DNA from 3 places in the Isoptericola sp. MSGPD8_1_ISO-PGPR-S23-394 genome. Region 2 is predicted to be linked to each of the others. Evidence: riboswitches for the same ligand, from Rfam matches in the RefSeq annotation. Region 2 holds a riboswitch; each other region holds the start of a gene.
The links. A riboswitch is a leader RNA that binds a small molecule or an ion and turns the genes downstream of it on or off. The one in region 2 is predicted to bind cyclic di-AMP.
Positions count from the first base shown of each region.

Region 1: it holds a riboswitch for cyclic di-AMP, as region 2 does, so the genes downstream of both, AC3RJ8_RS17695 (M15 family metallopeptidase) here and AC3RJ8_RS03345 (C40 family peptidase) in region 2, are expected to answer to the same signal.
Region 3: it holds a riboswitch for cyclic di-AMP, as region 2 does, so the genes downstream of both, AC3RJ8_RS15710 (C40 family peptidase) here and AC3RJ8_RS03345 (C40 family peptidase) in region 2, are expected to answer to the same signal.

Region 1 covers NZ_CM176517.1:3,841,149-3,845,394, forward strand. Annotated here, with positions in the region: gene AC3RJ8_RS17680 (fucose isomerase) at 1-896, shown strand, start outside; gene AC3RJ8_RS17685 (hypothetical protein) at 982-1,143, shown strand; gene AC3RJ8_RS17690 (superoxide dismutase) at 1,333-1,953, opposite strand; cyclic di-AMP (ydaO/yuaA leader) riboswitch at 2,198-2,348, shown strand; gene AC3RJ8_RS17695 (M15 family metallopeptidase) at 2,360-3,289, shown strand; gene AC3RJ8_RS17700 (polysaccharide deacetylase family protein) at 3,336-4,246, shown strand, end outside.
Region 2 covers NZ_CM176517.1:727,301-731,546, reverse strand. Annotated here, with positions in the region: gene AC3RJ8_RS03355 (ABC transporter permease) at 1-145, shown strand, start outside; gene AC3RJ8_RS03350 (universal stress protein) at 205-1,146, opposite strand; gene AC3RJ8_RS03345 (C40 family peptidase) at 1,298-2,026, opposite strand; cyclic di-AMP (ydaO/yuaA leader) riboswitch at 2,123-2,314, opposite strand; gene AC3RJ8_RS03340 (C40 family peptidase) at 2,600-3,343, opposite strand; cyclic di-AMP (ydaO/yuaA leader) riboswitch at 3,395-3,552, opposite strand; gene AC3RJ8_RS03335 (iron-dependent transcriptional repressor DtxR) at 3,715-4,246, opposite strand, start outside.
Region 3 covers NZ_CM176517.1:3,413,941-3,418,186, reverse strand. Annotated here, with positions in the region: gene AC3RJ8_RS15725 (sensor histidine kinase) at 1-248, opposite strand, end outside; gene AC3RJ8_RS15720 (hypothetical protein) at 286-1,158, opposite strand; gene AC3RJ8_RS15715 (ABC transporter ATP-binding protein) at 1,158-1,871, opposite strand; gene AC3RJ8_RS15710 (C40 family peptidase) at 2,056-2,916, opposite strand; cyclic di-AMP (ydaO/yuaA leader) riboswitch at 2,918-3,067, opposite strand; gene AC3RJ8_RS15705 (septum formation family protein) at 3,382-4,116, opposite strand; gene AC3RJ8_RS15700 (exodeoxyribonuclease III) at 4,127-4,246, opposite strand, start outside.

The DNA of each region.
Region 1 (4,246 bases), 830 kb from region 2:
TCCCCGACGCCGAGGCCGACGCCGTCCAGCGCTGGCTGGAGGACGCCGGGATGACGTTCCGGCTCGGCACCGACGAGAAGACGGAACTCACCGCCTCCCAGCTGCGATGGCAGCACAAGATGTACATCGCCGCGCTGCGGATCGCGGACGACTTCGGCCTGGACGCCGTCGGGATCCAGTACCAGCAGGGACTCAAGGATCTCTCGCCCGCGTCGGACCTGGCCGAGGGCCTGCTCAACAACGTCCAGCGGCCCCCCGTGCGCTCCCGTGACGGGCAGCGCGTGCTCTGGGAAGGTCGTGCCCTGCCGCACTTCAACGAGGCGGACGAAGGTGTCGCCGTCGATGCTCTGGTGACCAATCGCATCTGGACCGCGATGGGCCTCGACCCTGCCACCACGCTGCACGACGTCCGTTGGGGCGAGGAGTACGACGGGCGCTTCGTCTGGGTCTTCGAGATCTCCGGTTCCGTGCCCGCATCACACCTGGCCGGCGGCTATTCCGGAGCCGAGGGATGGCGTCAGGACCCGGTGTTCTTTCCTGCCGGCGGTTCCACCGTCAACGGTGTCTGCCGACCGGGCGAGATCGTGTGGTCCCGCGTCTACATCGCCGACGGCATCCTCCAGGTCGACCTCGGTCGCGCCTCCGTGGTCGAGCTGCCCGAGCATGAGACCCGGCGCCGCAAGGAGGCCACCAACCCTGAGTGGCCGATCATGCACGCCGTCCTGCACGGCGTCAGCCGCGACCAGTTCATGGCGCGGCACAAGGCCAACCACCTCAACGTCGCCTACGCCACCGACGCCGAGACCGCCGACCGTGCGCTGACTGCCAAGGCGGCGCTGTTCGCCGGTCTGGGCATGCCCGTGCACCTCTGCGGAGACACGTCGCTCACCGCGTGACGTCGCGCGCCTGGACGCCACGGCAGAGGACTCCCGTGCCGAGGCCGAGGAAGCGTACGCAGCAAGCTCCGAGACGCTCGCCGCCGTGATCGACGACGGCAGGCCCGCCCCGCGCGCCCGCAAGGGTCGGGTGGACGACCCGGCGGTCCGCCGCGACCTGCGCACGGCGCTGACCGACGCCGAGGTGCTGCGCGACATCGAGATCTCCGGCCCGGCCACCACCCGCACGGTCGAGGCGATGGCGTAGCCGCGCCCGAACCAGTTGGGTGCGGACACCGTGTCGTCGCGGGGCCGGGGGGCCTACCGGTGCATGCCTCCTGGTCGTTGGCAGGCACCGGTTCGCTGGGCCTCGGGAGGCGAAGACCGGTCGAGCGTCTCGATTCCTCCGAGATCAGCCGTAGGTCCGGGAGGAACAGAGACGCTCGACGGGTGGGCCTCAGGCGATGAAGCCTGCGGTCTGGGTGCGGGCGCGGTCGAGGCGGGCGGCGACGTCGCGCCAGTTGGCGATGTTCCAGAACGCCTTGACGTAGTCGGCCTTGACGTTGAGGTAGTCGAGGTAGAAGGCGTGCTCCCACATGTCGAGCATGAGCAGCGGGACGATGCCGACCGGGACGTTGGCCTGCTGGTCGAAGAGCTGGAAGATCAGCAGCTTCTGACCGAGGGAGTCCCAGCCGAGCACGGCCCATCCGGAGCCCTGGATGCCGGTCGCGGTGGCGGCGAAGTGGGCCTGGAAGGCGGCGAAGGAGCCGAACTGGTCCTTGATGGCCTCGGCCAGCTCGCCCTCGGGCTCGCCGCCGCCCTCGGGCGAGAGGTTGTGCCAGAAGATCGTGTGGTTGGTGTGCCCGCCGAGGTGGAACGCGAGGTTCTTCTCGTGGAGGTTCACCGTGGCGAGGTCGCCGGACTCGCGGGCCTCGGCCAGCTTCTCCAGCGCCGTGTTCGCCCCCGCGACGTAGGCGGCGTGGTGCTTGTCGTGGTGGAGCTCCATGATCTTGCCGCTGATGTGCGGCTCGAGCGCGCTGTAGTCGTAGGGCAGGTCAGGCAGCGTGTATCCGGTCATCGTGGATCCGTCCTTCCGTGGCGGGGTGGAACTGTTCGACCGTAGGACCTCGACCATCGTTGAGGTCAAGAGAGACCTCCGTCACACTGCCGGACCGGTCCCCGGCAGGGAGCGGACGGTCGCGGTTCGACGGCGGCTCGATGGTGCTGACCACCACCGTTACAGATTCGTGACAATCACGCACGCAGGGGATATGGTCTCCTCACCTCGCGCCCGCGAGGTGCACGGATGGGCCGCCGAGCCCTGTCACCATCCGCTGCTCCAGGACCAGACAGGGACGGGGGACCCACTTCACGGGCGTCACGAGCGCCCTCGGGGTGAAGCCGGCGCCGCCGGCCGGGTCAGTCTCCGACCCGAACCCGACAGCTAACCCCGCAGGCGTCAGGAGAGCACCGATGAACGACGCGTGCCCGCGCGCAGCCGCACCACCGGACCACCGCCGTCGGACCTCTGGACCGGCAGCATGAAGCACGCACAGCAGGGTCCCGCCCCGGCCGGAACCCGCCGGTCCCGGCGCGAACCCGTCCGCGGTCGCCACCTCGCCGAGAAGCCCCGGCGACGCTCCTCCGCGGCACCCCGGGCCACGCTGTCCCTCACCGCGGCCGCCGCCCTGGTGCTCGCCACCGGCGGCACCTACCTGGCCGAGGCCGGACCGGTCGTCCGCACCACGACCACCGACGACGCCGCCACGACCACGCGAGCACCGGCACCCGTCGCCCAGGCCGCCCCGACCGCGCCCGCCGCGCCGGCGGCTCCGGCAGCAGCGGCCGCTCCAGGGGCTGCCGCCGCGCCGGCAGCGCGGCAGGCGCCCGCGGTGACGGTGGACCGGGACCTGGCCGTGTCCCGCACGGACGAGCGCGTCCCCCGCAAGGACCGCACCATCCAGCCCGCCCCGGAGCCCACGCCCGAGAACCCGCCGGGGTGCGACACCCCCGTCCAGGACGGCTGGTCGAACGGGCGCCTGCCCAGCGACCAGCTCTGCGCGCCGTGGGACGGCGCCGTGCTCGTCCGCGCCGACGTCGCCCGCTCCCTGGCCGAGCTGAACGACCTCTACACCGCACGGTTCGGCGAGCCGATGTGCGTCACCGACGGCTACCGCTCCTACGACCAGCAGGTCGCCACGAAGGCCGCCAAGGGGTACCTGGCCGCCACGCCGGGGACCTCGAACCACGGCTGGGGCCTGGCCGTCGACCTCTGCCCCGAGACCTACGCCGGCGAGCGTGGTACATGGCTCCACGAGCACGCGCCCGCCCTCGGCTGGGTCAACCCGGACTGGGCGCAGCCCGGTGGGTCCAAGCCCGAGCCGTGGCACTGGGAGTCCACGCTCGTGCCGTGACAGGTCCGGGCTGGCCCGAACGGCTCGGACGCCAGAGAATCGCCCTGTGAGCACGTCGGGACCCGACCCTGAACAGCTGCCGGCCGCACGCCCGCCCGGCCGGGGTCGCCGCGCGGCGTGGTGGATCGCCGCGGCGGTCGTCCTCCTCCTCGCGGTGGGCGCCGTCGTCGTCGGCGTGCTGGAGCACCGGGCCTGGGTCGACGCCGCGGCGGAGCACGAGGCCGAGGTGGCCCGCGTCACCCAGGAGGCCGAGACGTCCCGCGCCCGCGCCGAGGCCGACTACACCGCGAGCCTCGATGCCCTCGACGACGCGATCGAGGCGGCCCGGCCGGTGCTCACGGACAGCGAGGGCCAGGTGGCCGACGACGCCGTCCGCGCACCGCTCGCCGACGCGCTCGACGAGGCCGGCAGGCTCCGCGACGCCGAGGTGACCTACCCCGTCACGACGCGCACCGTCGAGGAGGTCACCCGGCCGAACCCGTTCCGTCCGCAGACGTTGCCGCGGGTGCAGGTCGAGGTGGTCGAGAGCTCCGACCCGGCACCCTCCGACCTCGACGCCGCGGCGGACGACGTGGCCGAGGCGCGCGACGCCGTCGTCGAGGCCCGCCGGCAGTGGGCCCACGACGAGCTCCGGACCGCCACCACCGAGGCGGCAGATGCCGTGACCGACCTCGAGGGGACCGTCGGGGCAAGCACGCTCCGACCGCTCGAGGAGGCGGTGGCCGAGGCCGAGACGGTCCTCGACGCCGGGGTCGCGGCCGTCGACCCGGACGAGGCCGTCGCCCTGCGCGACACGCTGCTCGGCACCACGGAGTCGCTGTGGACGGACCGGCTGGACCAGATCGTCGACGAGAGCCGCGCGGACGCCCGGGACGACGGCGTCGACTGCCGGGTGGACCAGTGCGTCGCGCTGACCTTCGACGACGGCCCGGTGGCGGACACCCGACGGCTGCTGCG
Region 2 (4,246 bases):
GGTGTCGCACCTCGTCACGGCGGTGCGGGGTCTCATGGCGGGCACCGCGGACCTGGGTGAGGTCACCACGGTACTGATCTCCGCCGTCGTCATGACCGCGGTGTTCGCGCCGATCACGATGTACCTCTACCGCAACCGCCACTGACCCGTTCCCCGCCCCGCCGCCTCGCGGCGGGGCGGGGCCGGGCGGGTCGTGTGGGGAGGTCAGGCGGCAGGGTCGGCCTGCATCTCCTCGTCGCACTTGCGGGTGACCACCAGCACGGGGCACTGCGAGTGGTGCAGCACGGCCTGGCTGGTCGACCCGAGCAGCAGCCCGCGGAAACCGCCACGGCCCCGTGAGCCGACGACGACGAGATCCGCGGCGGAGGAGAACTCGGTGAGCAGCTCGGCACCGGACCCGTCCAGCACGTGCCGCTTGATCGTGATGTCCGGATGCTCGGCCTCGACCTGGTCCACGATGACGTCCAGCCCGGCCTTGACGTCGGCCAGCACCTGCTCGTGGTCGATCTGGGACGGCAACCAGGCGAGCACCCCGGCACCCGAGCCGAGCGGGACGCCGGCGACGGCGACCAGCTCGGCGCCCCAGGACTCCGCCTGCTCGACGGCGTGCCGCAGGGCGACCTCAGACGTCGGCGAGCCGTCCACACCGACGACGATCCGCCGGACCTCGTGCACGACGTCACCGTCGCGACGCTCCGGGTTCTCCGCTCCCTCACGGTGCGGGACCACGACGGTCGGACAGTGGGCGTGCGCGGGCAGCGCGGAGGAGACGGTACCGAGCAGCCGCTCCGCGAAACCTCCGCGTCCGCGCGTGCCGACGACGGCGAGGCAGTGGTCGCTCGACATCTCGACGAGCACACCGGCCGCGTCTCCCGTGGCGACGGTCCCTTCCACGGGGATGCCCAGCCCCTCGACGCGCGCCTGCGCCTCGGCGAGGACCGCCTTCGCCCCCTCGGCGATGGCCGTGTCGTCGAGAGCCGCGTACCCGCCGTCGAGCGATGCCGCTGTGAACGACGGCAGCGAATAGCTGCACACGATGTGCAGCCCCCATCCGACCCGCTGGGCGTACGTCGCCGCCCAGTCCAGGGCGTGCAGGCTCGCGGTGGAACCGTCGACGCCCACCAGGACGACCTCAGGACGTGTCATGTCGCGCCTCCCGTCATGCCCGGACCTCGACGTCCGGAACAACTGTGGTTCAAGCGTAACGAAAGACGGCCGCAAGGTGTAGCAAAGGACAGCACGACGCCCCGACCTTCACGGGGAACGTCGGGGCGTCGTGGATGCTGGGGCGGTCAGGTCAGCCGGTCACCCGCAGGTAGGTGGGGCTGGACTGCCAGATGCCGGACTGTCGCACGACCCAGCCACCGGGACGCGTCGCCTCGATCTGCTGGCCGTTGCCGATGTAGATCGAGATGTGTCCGGGCGACCAGATGAGGTCACCGGCACGAGCCTCCGACGCGGAGATGACGGTGGTGTTCGACGCGCTGCGGATCGCGCTGGAGGAGTGCGGCAGCGACACGCCGAGCTGGTTGTAGACGTAGGTCACGAGCCCGGAGCAGTCGAAGCCGGACGGCGACGCGCCACCCACGACGTACTTGACGCCGATGTAGCGGGCGGCGATCGAGACGGCCGAGGAGCCGCTCGCGCTCGCGGCGGGTGCCGCCGTGGACTCGGTGCTGGACGACTCGGTGCTCGACTCGGTGCTCGACTCGCTGGTGGACTCCACCGCGGTCCGCTCGGCCGAACGCGACGGCGCGACCTCACGCACCGGCTCCGGCTCGGGCTCCGGCGCCGCCTTGATCTCGGCACGCGCAGCGATCTTCGGCGTGACCTTCTCCACCGAGACCTTCGCCTCGGAGTCCACGGTCACGACCGGAGCCGCCTCCAGCGCCGAACGCGCCTGATCCGTCAGAGCACCCAGATCGACCGTGCTCAGCTTCTTCGCCGCGTCGCTGTCGACCGGAGCGGCGTGCGCCGCAGAAGCCCCACCGATCGTCGAGACCAGCAGACCACCAGCAGTGGCCACCACAGCAGCCCGACGACCGGCCGCCGCGGACGGCGCAGCCAACATCGGACGCCGCGCAGCGCGGTGCTTGCCGCGCGTCCTGGTAGATGCGTTCACGTCTTCCCTCTCCTGTCGCCTACGAGGTCAGCTGTCGGGTTCGGGTGGGAGAAATCACCCGGCCCCACAGAACCAGAGGTCCCGTGCGGCTTCACCCCAAGGACACCGTCACCGATGCCCACAAATGGGTCCCCCGCTCCTGCCGGCGGTCTTGGTTCCCCGACCGGTGGCAGGACTCGGCGTCCGGTCAGGATCCGGCAGAATGCTCCACCGGACGAGGAAACCGTAGCGGATCACGGCGCCCATGTCACGTTTAGGTCACGGTGACGAGGGATGGCCTCCGTCACCAGCCCCCTGGAGGTGCTGGAGGGCCCGCTGAGCGCCGGAGATCCTCCGCCCGCCCCCCTGTCGCGATACCCGAAGCAAGGCCTCCAGCGCCCCGGCATGGCGCAGCGGCGCACAGAGGCCGGGACGGCACGAGGCCCTGCCGCGCGTGGTGCGCGGCAGGGCCTCGTGGTGGCGTGGCGACCCGGGGGGTCAGCCGACGCGGATGAACGTGGGGTTCGACTGCCAGATGCTCCGGAACTGGATCGTCTTGCCCGGGCGCGGGGCGTCGATCTGGGTGTTGCCGCCGGCGTAGATGGCGATGTGACCCGGCGACCAGATGAGGTCGCCCGGCTGCGCGTCCGCGCGGGAGACGACCGTGCCGGCGTAGCGCTGCGCCGAGGAGGCGCGCGGGAGCGAGATGCCCGCCTGCGCGAAGACGTACTGGGTGAAGCCCGAGCAGTCGAAGCCGGACGGCGAGGTGCCGCCCGAGACGTAGGGCACACCCACGTAGCGCGAGGCGATCGAGATGATGGAGCCGTTGGCCGACGCGGGTGCCGCCGTGGACTCGGTGCTGGACGACTCGGTGCTCGACTCGCTGGTGGACTCCACCGCGGTCCGCTCGGCCGAACGCGACGGCGCGACCTCACGCACCGGCTCCGGCTCGGGCTCCGGCGCCGCCTTGATCTCGGCACGCGCAGCGATCTTCGGCGTGACCTTCTCCACCGAGACCTTCGCCTCGGAGTCCACGGTCACGACCGGAGCCGCCTCCAGCGCCGAACGCGCCTGATCCGTCAGAGCACCCAGATCGACCGTGCTCAGCTTCTTCGCCGCGTCGCTGTCGACCGGAGCGGCGTGCGCCGCAGAAGCCCCACCGATCGTCGAGACCAGCAGACCACCAGCAGTGGCCACCACAGCAGCCCGACGACCGGCCGCCGCGGACGGCGCAGCCAACATCGGACGCCGCGCAGCGCGGTGCTTGCCGCGCGTCCTGGTAGATGCGTTCACGTCTTCCCTCTCCTGTCGCCTACGAGGTCAGCTGTCGGGTTCGGGTGGGAGAAATCACCCGGCCCCACAGAACCAGAGGTCCCGTGCGGCTTCACCCCAAGGACACCGTCACCGATGCCCACAAATGGGTCCCCCGCTCCTGCCGGCGGTCTTCCGTGGGGCCGGGACGGCGGCAGGACTTGGCGGTCCGGCCCGGCACTCGGCGGAGGGCACTCCGGCGAGCGTGTCTGACCGTACCCGAACCCACCGGTGATGTCACGTTCCGATCACAGCCCGCCCGCCGCGGTGTCCCGTGCGTCGCGACGGGCCCGCGGGAACGGTCAGCGGGCCGCCACGAACAGGTGCTTGGCGAGGTCGTCGGGTAGCTCGAGGCCCTCGCTCGCGCCGTCGGCCTGGACGGCGTAGTAGTCGCCGAGCGTGCGGGCCTCGATGCGAGCCCCCGGCACCAGCCCGACGCGCTCGAGCCGGGCGAGGAACTCGTCGTCGACCTGCACGGGCTCGGCGATGCGCTGCAGGACGATCTCGACGTTCTCTGTCTGCCCGCGCAGGAAGGCGGGCAGCGACTGCACACCCTCGAGGAACGGCACGTCCTCGTACTGCTCGCCGAGCTCGGACAGCCCCGGGATGGGGTTCCCGTACGGGTCGTGGTGCGGGTGGTCGAGGAGGGTGACGAGGCGGCGCTCGACGAGGTCGCTCATCACGTGCTCCCAGCGGCACGCCTCGTTGTGGACGTGCTCCCAGTCCAGCTTGATCACGTCGGTCAGGAGCCGCTCGGCCAGCCGGTGCTTGCGCATGACGCGCGTCGCCTTCGCCTGGCCGTCGTCGGTGAGCTCGAGGTGCCGGTCGCCGGTC
Region 3 (4,246 bases), 1.3 Mb from region 2:
AGCGGCGACCGACGACGCACCGTCAGCAGCATCGCCTGCCCGAGGATGACACCGACCACCGCGACGCGGGCGCCGGCCGGGCGTGCGTCGACGGTGCCCTGGGCGACCAGGGGGAGCACCTCGTCGACCGTGACCCGCTCGACCACGAGGAACAGCGCGACGGTCACCACCCCGACCGCGGCGCCCAGGAGGGCGTCGCGGTGCAGGGTGGTCGTGGCGGCGAGACGCGCGCGCAGAGTACCGATCACCGGTGCTGCCTCCCGTCCGTCGGTCGCTGCGCCGAGGCTACGTCAGGTCCCGGCGCCGGAACATCACCGCGCCGCCGCCGAGCACGACGACGACCCAGACGGCGAGGCCGGCCAGGGCCGCTCCTGCCCCGAACGCGGCGCTCCCGCCGAGGATGCCGGACGCCCCCGGCCCCGTGGACGCGAGCGAGCCGAGCGTCAGCGGCAGCCACGACATCGCCGACGACGTCCCGCCGGAGAGCAGCGCCACGGTCGCCTGGACGAGCGGCTCGACGAACGCCGCCCCCACGAGGACGACGATCGCCGCCACCTGACCGCGGACGAGCACTCCGACGCCGAGACCGAGCCACGCGAGCGCGACGAGCACGCACAGCCCGCGCACCCAGGTGGCCAGGGCGTCGGCGCCACTGATCGCGAGCCCGGCCCCAGGCGTCGTCGCGATCGCCACGGCGAGACCCAGAGCGGTGACGACCGCGAGGGCGACACCGATCACCAGCGCGGCGACCGCCGTCGCACCGGCCTTGCCGAGCAGCACCCGGGTGCGGGAGGGCTGGACGAGCGCGGTCGGGACGACCCCACCGGTGCGGAAGTCCGTGGTGCCGGCGAGGACGCCGAGGATGAGCAGGCAGAGCGTCGCGACCCCGACCGACCCCGCCCCCGAGGGCCCGTTGCCGAGCAGGTCGAGCATGCCGCGCTGGACGGAGGCCGAGCCGAGGTCGGTCAGGGCGGTGAGGTCGGGCACCAGGTCGGTGGCGATCTCGGACGAGGTGCCGCCGAGGCCACCGAGCCGGTCGGCCAGGCGAGGCAGGAGGAGGGTCGTGGACTGGACGAGCACGGCGCCGGCGAGGGCGACGATGCCGACCACCCACGGGGCTCGGGTGGAACGCAGCTTGAGCAGCTCGGCGAGGAACATCAACGCACTCCTTCGGTCGCGGCGGTGAGGTCGAGGTAGACGTACTCGAGGGGGTTGTCCCGGGCCAGCTCGTCGAGCGGGCCCGCGGTGATGACCCGGCCCTGGCCGAGCACGACGACGTCGTCGGCGACCTGCGTCACCTCGGACAGGACGTGGCTGGCGAGCAGCACCGCGCCGCCGTCGTCCGCGAACCCGCGCAGGAGCTCGCGCAACCAGCGCATGCCGGCCGGGTCGAGCCCGTTGGCGGGCTCGTCCAGGACGAGGGTCGCCGGGTCACCGAGGAGGGCGGCGGCGAGGCCCAGCCGCTGGCGCATGCCGAGGGAGTAGGTCCGCACGCGGCGGTCGGCGGCCGGCGTCATCCCGACGAGCGCCAGGACGTCGTCGACCCGGCGCGCGGGCAGGTCCCCGGCCAGCGCGAGGATGCGCAGGTGGTCGCGGCCGGTGCGGCCCGGGTGCAGGCCGCCGGCGTCGAGCAGGGCACCCACCGTGCGGGCGGGGTCGTCGAGGTCGCCGTAGCGGCGCCCGTGGACGAGCGCCTGGCCGGCGGTCGGCGCGGCGAGACCGAGCAGCACGTGCAGCGTGGTGGTCTTGCCGGCGCCGTTCGGGCCGAGCAGCCCGACGACGCGTCCCGGTTCGACGGTGAAGCCGACGTCGTGGACGGCGTCGAACGGGCCGTACGACTTGCGCAGCCCCGTGATCTGGATGGCGGGCACGTGGTCCCCTCTCGTGGTGTCCGCGCCGGGAGCGGCGCGAGGACTCCAGCCTGTCCGGAGCGACGTCGTCGTCGCTTCCGGCGGGAGGGGGAACCTGGGCTACGACCTTTGGTGGAATGCCGAACAGGAACCTGGGCCCGTATTCACGGAGGAATACGGGCCCAGGTTCCTGTTCGGCGGTCGATCAGATGCGGACGAACGTCGGGTTGTCCTGCCACATCCTGCGCTTCACGACCCCGACACCCGGCCGGGCGGACTCGATGATCTTGCCGTTGCCGGCGTAGATCGAGACGTGGCCGGGCGTGTAGACGATGTCGCCCGGTCGGGCGTTGCTGCGCGAGACCTTCTTGCCGGCGTTGCGCTGCCCCGACGTCGTGCGCGGCAGCTTCTTGCCGGTGGCCTTCTGGTAGACGTACGAGGTGAAGCCCGAGCAGTCGAAGCCCGACGACGGGCTGGTGCCGCCGTACGTGTACCGGTGGCCGACGTAGCGGTTGGCCACCTTGACGACCTTCGCGCCGCCGGTCTGCTTCGCCTTCATCGTGATGGTGCGGTAGCGCTTGGCCTTGACCAGGCCCGTGGACCGGGCGGGGACCACGGTCAGGCGGATCCGGTTCTTGCCGACGTCGTAGCGCTTCAGCACCGGCTTCATGCGCACGATGCCGTTCTTGTTGAGCTTCTTGACGTTGACCTTCTTGCCGTCGACGAAGAGGCGGACGCGACCCTTGACCGGCTCGCCGTGCTTGGTGGCGTGGACGGTGAAGCGGGGGCGGGTCTTACCCTTGCCCTGCTTCGCGACCTTGCGGGACACGGAGACCTTGACGGCAGACTTGGACTTCTTCGCGGCGACGATGCTCTGCCCGACGGCCGACAGGGTGGTCGTCGTGGCCGAGGTGGTCGTGGACGGGGCGGCGGAGGCCGTGGTGGCCCCGGCGACGAGGGTCCCGCCCGCGAGCGCGGCGGAGAGCGTGATCGCGACGACGGAGCGTCGCAGGCGCGGTGCGCCGGCGTCCTGCGGGCGCGCAGGGCTGTGCTGGGTGATGGACATGGGTACCTCTCCAGCCTGCGAGATGAGCTGTCGGATGAGGCCGAGAAGTGATGGCCCGCCGTCGTGAGACGGCTTAACCCCGAGGCCGGAACGAGTCCGGCCGAAGAACGTGGTTCTCCCGCTGCTGCCGTGGGTTCGGTGATGCCGGACCACCGGCAGCACTGGGCTTGCGGTCCGACCGTTCACCCCGGAGACGGGGCGACCCGGGCACGCTAGCCCGCGCTCGCAACAGATCACAATCAGGTCACGGCGCGTTCTCGGGGTGCTTCGCGGAGAACCTGTGAAGGATCTCGGCCGCCGGCGCATGCCGGAATCTTCGGCCCGATCGGCTCTTGCCGGGGCGAAACCGGTCAAGACGACCAGACGATCTGTCCCGGTTCGTCGGCTTGTCACGCGGGCCGTGCAGGCCGATGACCGGCGTTCACGCAGGTCGAGGGGCGGCCTTCACATCTCGCGTGACGTCGGTCACTCCAGAAGGGTGCCGGTGCGCGGAGCGTCCCCGACGGCGACGCACAGTCCGGCACGGTCGCCCTCGGCCCAGGACTCCTCGCTCGGTGTCCACACGACCCACCTCAGGTCGTCCCCGGCGCCCGCCTCCTGGGCCCGCGGGCCCAGCAGCTCCGGGCCGCACGCGCGGGACGCGCGGGCGGTCAGGGTCTCGGAACCCGGCCAGACCTCGTCCCCGGCCGAGTCGTGGCGGCCGACGACCTGCACGACGTGCTCGTCCGCGCAGGGCACCACCTCGACGGTCGCGACGGCGGACCCGTCCGGCAGCTCGGCCACGCAGGACCCGAGGACGAGCTGCACGGCGTTGACCTGCCGCGGCTCGTCGAGGTCCGCCGCCACGGGCTCCCAGGCCTGCTCCTGCGCCCGGTTCACCGCCCACGCGCCACCGGCGGCCGCGGCGACCACCAGGACGATCACGCCCAGCACGGCGACCACCCACGCCCGGGCCCGACGGCGCGCCGCCGCGCGCTCCGCCGCGGTCGGGCCACCAGGGGCGCCCCAGCGGGCACCGAAGGCGTCCGGGTCGTCCGCGGTCGCTCCGGGCACGTGCCCCGGCGCGACCCCCGGGCGTGCGGGCGGCCCGGCGAGTCCCGGCGTCCCGCCGTCGCCCGGGGCGCCCTCCGCTGCGGGGCCCGTCCCCGGACCGGGGGAGACGAACTGCGGGTCCTCGGGACGGTCGGGCACGTCGGTCATGGGCACCAACCTATCGGCGCGACGGCGAGGGGTCCGCGAGGTCGAGGACCACGGGGACGTGGTCGCTCGCCCCCTTGCCCTTGCGCTCGTCGCGGTCGATCGTCACCGCGCGGACCCGCTCGCGCAGGGC